DNA from 3 places in the Clostridium ljungdahlii DSM 13528 genome. Region 1 is predicted to be linked to each of the others. Evidence: riboswitches for the same ligand, from Rfam matches in the RefSeq annotation. Region 1 holds a riboswitch; each other region holds the start of a gene.
The links. A riboswitch is a leader RNA that binds a small molecule or an ion and turns the genes downstream of it on or off. The one in region 1 is predicted to bind glycine.

Region 1 (3,292 bases):
AATTGTACTTACGATTTTTTTTATTAAAATATTAGTTGAGATATTATCGAAGCAGTTATAATTACAGGAACGTTTATTTTGTTTTAGGACTATTGGTATAAAGTGGACTTGATTTTTACTTGTATATTTTACCATCCGGTCCTAATTCAAATATGCGTCCAGTTTCTTTACTCACTAATATAAGATTTTGAAAATCAGTTCCATCACTATTATCGTGTCCATATAAAACATAACTTGCATTTAATATATCATCAGAGAGAAACCTTTTTAAAGTATCAGTACCAACAACGTTTTGTGCAGGCTCAAAAGAAGAATTAGGATATTTACTTTCAACGATTTTTAATGCTTGACTATAGTTGACTCCTCCGTGTTCTTGTATGTATGATGCACTTTTATGAGTGATATCGTCATCATCTTGCTTCTGCTGTTTTTTTGCATTTACTGCTTCCAACTTATATTTTGATTTTTCCTGCTGATCTTGAACTGCTTTTGCAAATACATCTTTTAAATTTTTAGCCTCAGAATTATTAGGATCTATTATTAGTACTGCATCTAGGTATTTATTCTATAAATTATACAAAATTCCTTTATAAATATAACACAGAAGTGAAAAAAGAAGTGAGTACTAAAAAATTGAAAAAGTATTCCCCTAATTGGCAGCATAGTTGTTAGATCCAACTGCTTCACATGGGATGAGAGAAAAATCTCTAAAAAGTTTTATGTATCAAGCATATGAATTAGTAATGAAAAGTTCAATAAAGAGTTATTTTAAAAAGAAACGCAATTTTATTGACATAGTAGTATTAGATAAAATTGACTTTAATAAAATTCAAGTAGAAACAGAATTTACTTTAGATAATAAAAGCAGAATATATATTAGGAGTGTGAAAAGATATGGACGAATTAGAAAAAAGAAAAATAGAATTACGAAATCATACAGGAAAGATGGTTAGACATTTCAAAAATAAAAGTTACTTAATATTAGATTTTGCAACACATACTGAGACAGAAGAAGAATTAGTTATATATAAAGCTCTTTACGGTAACTGCGGTGTATTTGCAAGACCAATAGACATGTTTGTTAGTGAAGTAGATCATGAAAAGTATCCGGAAATAAGTCAAAAGTGGAGATTTGAATTAATAAAATAGAAAAGTCGTTTTCATTTTTTTGTTTTATTTAGTTTTGACTTAATATGGTCACTTTAGTATAAATGTTTTTAGAAATTATGATGAAATATAATTTTTATTTTAGTTAAAAGTGAAGAAATTGTTGCAATTTTATCAAATATGTATTAGTATATAATAAAATTAATAATTCAGATGAAGATAGTGGGAGAGTTATGGCTTTTGCCATTCACCGAAGAAGTAAATCTTTCAGGTACCTATTTAATTATAGAGATGACCGCTATTGGATGAATCCTTGGAGAGACTCTTATTGAGCACCGAAGGAGAAAGTCGCATGGCGAAACTCTCAGGTAAAAGGACAGGGAAAAGGTAACACATCTTACAAAAGTAATATATAATTAATTACTTCATTTAGATCTTATCTATTCCCATTTGTATCTCCAACCACAAAATATTTATATAGGAAAAGGCATTTCTAGTACATGCTTTTGACTAAGATGGAGGGATAAAATGGATCAATTAACAAAACTATTTACTAAAACCAATTCTATAGTATGGAAGGGTTTACTTTTAGTCCTGCTAAATGGAACTAGAACCTATCTTACTGTACGTCTAGGGTTACTTAAATTATTCAAATTGTCTATTTTTGAGAAAAATGAATATGAAGATAATGAAAAAGGTGATGCTATTAGCTTTGCAGTATTATGAAGAATTAAAAGTTGCTTCAATTTATAGTTATATTTTTTAACAGCACTCATACTAATAGTGTATTTGTACATCATTCATATGGAAAATTATATCTTAATATCAAGATAATAACTCTAGAAATACGAATGCAGCAACATAGGTAAAAAAAGTAACGTTTAGAAAGGCGGAATATATATGTCAGAAAATCAAAATTTATCGAGAGGACTAAAAAATCGTCATGTCCAATTACTTGCAATTGGAGGTGCAATTGGTACTGGATTATTTCTTGGTTCAGGCAGGTCCATTCACTTGGCTGGTCCATCTATTCTATTTGCATATGCTATAACAGGAATTATTTTATTTTTTGTAATGCGTGCCCTTGGCGAATTATTGCTTTCTAATTTAAACTACCATTCTTTTGTAGAGTTTGTGTACGATTATCTAGGAGAAGGAGCAGCATTTATTACTGGATGGACATACTGGTTCTGTTGGATTTCACTTGCTATGGCCGATGTAGCTGCCACTGGACTTTATGTACAGTACTGGATTCCCAATGTACCTCGATGGGTACCAAGCCTTATAGTTCTTGTAATTTTACTAATTATGAACCTTACTGCGGTAAAATTATTTGGTGAAATGGAATTCTGGTTTGCATTAATTAAAGTTGTTGCAATTTTGGCACTTATTATAGTTGGTACATTTATGATTATTAAAGGATTTTCTACAAATGCTGGTGCATCTAGCTTTTCAAACCTTTGGAGACATGGAGGTTGGCTACCAAATGGGGCAAATGGCTTTATACTTTCATTTCAAATGGTTGTATTTGCTTTCACTGGAATCGAATTAGTTGGTTTAACAGCTGGTGAAACTGAAAATCCAGAGCATGTTATTCCAAGGGCTATTAATAACATTCCAATTAGAATTATTATTTTCTATGTAGGAGCACTTGCTGTTATTATGGGAATATATCCATGGAACTCAATCAATCCAGCTAAAAGTCCATTTGTACAGGTATTTGCTTCAGTTGGAATTGCAGCAGCAGCAAGCATTGTAAACTTTGTTGTGCTAACATCAGCAGCATCTGCTTGTAATAGCGGTATTTTCAGTACAAGCCGTATGGTTTACTCTCTTGCCAAAGAAAATAATGCACCTGGGTCAATGAAAAAGTTAACTTCTAATCATATACCTTGCAATGCTGCAATATTTTCTGCAGCCGTTATCTTAATTGCAGTTATTTTAAACTATATCATGCCAGGTGAAGTATTTGTACTAATTACAAGTATATCAACATTTTGCTATATATACATCTGGGCAATTATAGTTATCTGTCACATGAAATACCGTAAAACTAAACCTGAACTTGCTGCCAATAACAAATTTAAAATGCCACTTTATCCAATCATGAACTATATAATTCTAGCATTCTTTGCTTTTGTTATAGTTACATTAGCACTTAATAATGAAACTCGTGTAGCCTTAT
Region 2 (3,292 bases), 1.8 Mb from region 1:
ATTTAATTGGCAGTAAAAGTTTTAGCAGAAATATTGTTTGCTAATGATAAATGTAGGATTAATATTTAGAATATCGTTGAAAAGCTGCATTAGATGGAGGATTAACTTCAAGCTAATGCAGCTTTTTATTTAAAATACAATAAATTATTATTTTGAAGCAATTTTACAAAAGTTAGGAAGAAAACAGGGGTGCTTGTTGTGCATGATAACTATTATAAATCTTATGAAATCTCAAGTATTTTTAAGATGGATTAAGAAATACAGAAGATTATTAATACAGATACAGATAATAAGTATTGATAATTTCTATTATATATGATTATATATATGTAATATAAATATTAGTACAGAGTATTGATAAAAAATAGTACAGATGGTAAATAAAACATTATAGAATTTGTTTACACACAAGGGAGGAAGAAGAATTGGATAAAATTGTTTTTGGTGAAGCTAATAGATGTCTTGGATGTAAAGTGCCTCAATGTAAAAAAGGATGCCCTGTAAGTACCCCTATAAATGAAGTAATAAAACTTTTTAAAGAGAATAAAATAAAAGAAGCCGGGAAACTTCTTTTTGAAAATAACCCCATGTCAGCTATTTGTTCACAAGTTTGTCCACATGAAAAGTTTTGTGAAGGCCATTGCGTGCTTGGTAAAAAAGGAACTCCTATAAAGTTTGGTCTTATCGAAAAATATATATCAGACTTTTATCTTAATTTTATAACGTCAGCTGATATAAAAAAGTTGAATAAAAAAATTGCAGTAGTAGGGTCAGGTCCAGCAGGATTGAGTATTGCCTTTATAATGGCAAGAAAGGGATATGATGTAACTATATTTGAATCCCATGAAGATATAGGAGGAGTTTTGAGATACGGCATACCTGCCTTTAGACTTCCTAAAGATATTTTGGACAGGCTTAAGGATAAACTTCTCCATATGAGAGTTAAGATAAGGCCTAATACTCTTATAGGACCTGTGATAACTGTTGAAGATTTGTTTAGGGATGGATACAGGGCGGTTTATATAGGAACAGGAGTGTGGAGCCCAAGGAGCTTGGGACTTAAAGGAGAAACTTATGGTAATGTGAATTATGCCATAGATTATCTTAAAAATCCTGAGGCCTATAATTTGGGAGATAAAGTTGCAATTATAGGAGCAGGAAATGTTGCTATGGATGCTGCAAGGACTATAATTAGAAATGGATCAAATGACGTAACTATCATTGCAAGGAGTGATGAAGAACATGCAGGAGCAGATAATATAGAAATTGATTATGCCAAACTTGATGGAGTGAAATTTCTCTATAAAATGGCACCAGTTGAAATAACAGATGATGGAATTAAAGTAGTTCCAACTGAGGTGTCCTTTGATGAAAATACAGGGAAAAAGAAAGTAACGTTAAAAGATGAGGAAACAAAGCTTTTTAATGCAGATTCTATAATAATTGCTGTAGGCCAGGGACCTAAGGCAAATATAGTAAACAATTCTGAAGGAATAGAAGTAAATTCCAAAGGACTTATACAGACAGACGATTCAGGAAGAACTACAAGGTCTGGAGTTTTTGCATCAGGTGATGTGGTAACAGGTGCCAAAACCGTTGTTGAAGCAGTAGAGGTTTCAAAGCACCTTGTAAATGCTATGGAAGAATATATAAAGAGTATGGATAAGAAATTTGAAAGTTCAGATAAAAATTAAAAATATTTTTATTGAAATTCCATATTCTAAGGTGTATATTAATAATGTAGTAAAAAGTATATAAATTGGATGAATACAGTGCGAGATAGCATCTAGTTGTTAACCGAAGAAGCAATGATATGCCGCCACGGATATATCAAAAACTCTCAGGTAGAAGGAGCGCTGTAGGACAAAACTCTGAAAAAGCTGTTATTAAGACAGTACCAAAGGTGAAAGATATTTAATATCGAAACTCTCAGGTAAAAAAACAGAGGATATGTGGACTATTGGGTAAATAGTCTCCATATCCTTTTTTTTAATGCATAAAAATATTAAGGAGGTTTTATGTTATGGAAGAATTAAAGAAAACTCCGCTGTTTGATTCTTATAAGAAATACGGTGCAAAAATAATAGATTTTGCAGGATGGGATATGCCAGTACAATTTGAAGGCATAACATCTGAACATCAAGCAGTACGTAAAAAAGCAGGATTATTTGATGTCTCACATATGGGAGAAGCAGATATAACAGGAAAAGATGCACTAGAATTTGTTCAAAATTTAATAACGAATGATGCAGCTAAGATTAAAGAAAACCAAATATTATATACACCTATGTGTTATCCAGAAGGTGGAATAGTAGATGATATACTTGTTTATAAATTTACAAATGAGCACTTTTTTCTCGTAATAAACGCTGCAAATACTGATAAAGATATTGACTGGATGAAAAAAAATAAGGAAAATTTTCAGGTAGATATAAAAAATATATCTCCTTCAATTATACAGCTTGCAATTCAGGGGCCAAATGCGCAAAAAATACTTCAAAAATTAACGGATACAGATTTAGATAGCATCAAGTTCTATTTCTTCAAAAAAGATGTACTAGTTGCTGGAAAAAGGTGCATGGTTTCAAGAACAGGATATACAGGAGAAGATGGATTTGAAATTTATTCAGAAACCGAAAATGCAGAGTATCTGTGGGATAAGATACTTGAAACAGGTAAAGAAGATGGTATAAAACCAATAGGACTTGGTGCAAGGGATACTTTGAGATTTGAAGTTAGCTTGCCACTTTATGGAAATGAATTGTCTAAATCAATTACACCTCTTGAAGCAGGCATAGGAATTTTTGTGAAACTTGATAAGGACAATTTCATAGGCAAAGATGCTCTTGTAAAGCAGAAAAAAGAAGGACTAAAGAGAAAAATAGTTGGCTTTGAAATGAAGGAAAGAGGAATTTCAAGGCACGGATACGAAGTTTTTGCAGAGAATAAGAAAATAGGAGAAGTAACCACTGGATATCGCTCACCCTCTTTAAATAAAAATATAGGTTTTGCTTTAATTGATTCTAAATATGCACCTATTGGAACTTCTATTTCTATAAAGGTGAGGAATAAGCTTTTAAATGCGGAAGTAGTTAGCAAGAAATTTTATAATAAAAATTATAACAAATAGTGGGGAGGATTTATAAATGAAAACTTTAAAGGAATTATTGTATTCAAAAGATCATGAATGGATAAAAGTTGATGGGGACAAAGCTTATGTTGGTATTACAGATTTTGCCCAGGATTCTTTAGGAGAAATTGTTTTTGTTGAACTTCCTGAAGTGGATTCAGA
Region 3 (3,292 bases), 2.3 Mb from region 1:
GTAACTATGTATATGTTATCGTAGTATTATTGTATTTCTAAACATGTTTACAATAAAATTAAATTTTATTTATACCTATATTTAAATTTGCATTCAACATTAAAAATATATGGGGCTTTTAAGTGGAAAATCTAATTCTTAAAGCTGTGAATTGGAGCAGGAATTCTTCCACCTCTAGCTATGAAACTTTCACTTGAAAATTTACTTACAGGCATTATAGGTGCTTTTCCGAGAAGTCCTCCAAAATTTGCTTCATCTCCGACATTTTTCCCGTAAACAGGGATTACCCTCACGGCAGTTGTTTTATTATTAATCATTCCAATAGCAGATTCATCTGCTATTATGGCAGATATAGTGGATTCAGGAGTATCACCAGGTATACCTATCATGTCAAGACCTACAGAACATACACAAGTCATTGCTTCCAATTTTTCAAGATTAAGAGACCCTGAATTTACTGCACTTATCATACCCTCATCCTCACTTACAGGTATAAACGCACCACTTAATCCACCAACTTGAGATGCTGCCATTATGCCTCCTTTTTTGACTGCATCATTTAATAATGCTAGAGCAGCAGTAGTACCTGGGCACCCACAACTTTCAAGGCCCATCTCTTCCAGAACTCTTGCAACACTGTCTCCTACAGCAGGTGTAGGTGCAAGTGATAAATCTACTATACCAAAAGGAACACTTAATCTTTTTGAAGCTTCTCCAGCAACTAATTGACCCATTCTTGTTATTTTAAAAGCTGTCTTTTTTATTGTTTCTGCAACTACATTGAAATTTTGCCCCTTAACTTCTTCTAGAGCACATTTTACAACGCCAGGACCACTAACACCTACGTTTATTATGGAATCAGCTTCTCCAACTCCATGAAATGCTCCTGCCATGAAAGGATTATCTTCTACTGCGTTTGAAAATATTACTAACTTTGCACAACCTATACTCTCATTTTCTCTAGTGAGATAGGCAGTTTCCTTTACTATTCTTCCCATATCTTTTACTGCATCCATGTTTATTCCTGCTTTTGTAGTTCCTACATTTACAGAGGAGCAGACTTTTTCAGTAACAGCTAGAGATTCTGGAATGGACTCTATAAGTATTTTGTCACCTTTAGTATAACCTTTATGTACAAGTGCTGAAAAACCCCCAATAAAGTCAATACCTAAAGTTTGGGTAGCTTTATCTAAAATTTTGGCATATTCTACATAACTTTTATCAGAGCTTGCCTGGGCTATCAGTGAAATAGGTGTAACGGATACTCTTTTATGTATTATGGGTATACCATATTCCGTTTCAATCTCATTGGCAGTTTTTACTAGGTTTTCAGCTTGTTTAGTTATTTTATCGTAAATTTTAGTTCTTGCTTTTTTTCCATCACTATCTATACAATCTAAAAGAGAGACACCCATAGTTATGGTTCTTATGTCTAGGTTTTCTTTGTCAATCATGTTTATGGTTTCCATAATGTCTTTAGTATTTATCATTTAACTCAACTCCTTAGTTTAAATTTGGTGCATAGAAGTGAATATGTCTTCTCGTTGAAGCTTAATGACAACTCCTATTTCTTTAGCTTTGTTTTCAAGGTGATTTTTTAGTTCTATAAAATCTGTTTTCATTTTTGATAAATCAACTAGCATTACCATTGTAAAATAGCCTTCTATGAGAGTTTGGTTTATGTCCAAAATATTTATGTTATTTTCAAATAGTACAGAAGTTACCTTGTAAATAATACCAGTTTTGTCTTCTCCAAGTACAGTTATAAATGACTTCATTTTATAATCCATCTCCTTTAAATAGTTTGTATTGATTAATTCTATTATTAGCAATTATAAAAAAAAAGACCAAATTAAATTAGTCTCTGGAAAATAAGATTTTAAACAATAACTATTAATTAAGTCAATAATTATCATTTTGTATAAAATCCTCTGTCCCTTGTACCTGAGAGTTTCACCCAACTTTGGCTTTCCCCTTCGGTGCTCATAAGAGTCTCTCCAGAGGTTCGTCTAATAACGGTTTAAAAATTTAATCCCATTATTTTCATCCGACCCTTTTAAATTATCACAATTATATCATATTAAAAAAGCCAATTCAAATATATTATTGTAAATTTCATTGGAATATCCATGTTGGTTATCATAGGTTAAATTTACGTTAAAAAAAGTTCTATTTAACAACAGCTTAAAAATACCACATTAAAATAAAAGATATGATTAATGTAAATTTATATACTGGAGGAATTTTATGTTAAAAAAATTATTTTTAAGTGCCTCAAAGTTATTTTTTGGTAAGAAGAAAAAGTTTAATCTATCTTTTTTAAACAGTGTGGGAGTGAAAATAGTTTGTGAGATTGGAATACTTATAATATTCATATGCAGTATATTAGGAATAACATCTTATTACAGTGCTTATAGAGCTATGGAAGATAGTATAAAATTTTCGCTTGAAAGTAGAGCAATAGAGTCTTCTAAACTCATAGATGCAACTTTAAAACAGGATGTTAAAGCAATTGAAGAGTTAGCATCAAATGATATTATAAAATCCATGAATACTTCAATACAGACACCTCTTCTTAAGATGAGAGCAAAACAATTAGGATATGTGAACTTAAATGTGATGGATTCAAGTGGTATGATTTATATGCAAACTGGTGAAAAGACTAAAGCTAATTTAGAGGACACCAAGAATTACTACCTTAAAAATGCGTTAAGTGGGAAAATGTCTATTTCAGATCCAGTGATGAATACGGATGGGCAGCAGATAATGGCGGTGGCAGTTCCAATAAAAGATTCTTATGAAAAAGTTGTAGGAGTATTATTTTCAAATGTAAGTATGGAAAGTTTAAATAAATTAGTTCAAAATGAAAAACTGGGTAAAAGCGGATACTGTTTTATAATAAATAAGGAAGGGGTTAAGGTAGCACATAAGGATTTGAAACTGGTGCTAAATAAAGATAATACTATAGAAGATGAAAAAAAAGATCATTCTTTAAGTGAACTGTCAATTTTAGAAAAAAATATGATAATGGGTAAAAGTGGCTCGGGATACTATAAAAAAGATAATGAAGATATGTTTATGGCCTATGCACCAATAGCTGACTTAAATTGGTCGCTGGGGCTTACTATAGATAAGAGTGAAATATTTAGTGAAGTAAATATGTTAAAATACAAAATAATTATGATAACTGTTCTATTTATTTTGATAGGATTCTTTATAGGGTTATTTATAGCTGGAACTATAAAAAAACCACTTCATAAAATAAGAAAGTATGCCCTGGAATTATCAAAGT

Region 2: it holds a riboswitch for glycine, as region 1 does, so the genes downstream of both, gcvT (glycine cleavage system aminomethyltransferase GcvT) here and CLJU_RS04095 (transcriptional regulator) in region 1, are expected to answer to the same signal.
Region 3: it holds a riboswitch for glycine, as region 1 does, so the genes downstream of both, CLJU_RS14420 (ACT domain-containing protein) here and CLJU_RS04095 (transcriptional regulator) in region 1, are expected to answer to the same signal.

The regions. Positions count from the first base shown of each region.
Region 1 covers NC_014328.1:918,422-921,713, forward strand. Annotated here, with positions in the region: gene CLJU_RS04080 (sulfite exporter TauE/SafE family protein) at 1-61, shown strand, start outside; gene CLJU_RS04085 (hypothetical protein) at 116-451, opposite strand; gene CLJU_RS04090 (DUF1653 domain-containing protein) at 895-1,149, shown strand; glycine riboswitch at 1,411-1,497, shown strand; gene CLJU_RS04095 (transcriptional regulator) at 1,636-1,833, shown strand; gene CLJU_RS04100 (amino acid permease) at 2,008-3,292, shown strand, end outside.
Region 2 covers NC_014328.1:2,675,965-2,679,256, reverse strand. Annotated here, with positions in the region: gene CLJU_RS11900 (NAD(P)-dependent oxidoreductase) at 426-1,694, shown strand; glycine riboswitch at 1,862-1,955, shown strand; gene gcvT (glycine cleavage system aminomethyltransferase GcvT) at 2,024-3,130, shown strand; gene gcvH (glycine cleavage system protein GcvH) at 3,147-3,292, shown strand, end outside.
Region 3 covers NC_014328.1:3,227,101-3,230,392, reverse strand. Annotated here, with positions in the region: gene CLJU_RS14425 (PFL family protein) at 132-1,490, opposite strand; gene CLJU_RS14420 (ACT domain-containing protein) at 1,509-1,778, opposite strand; glycine riboswitch at 1,922-2,011, opposite strand; gene CLJU_RS14415 (methyl-accepting chemotaxis protein) at 2,248-3,292, shown strand, end outside.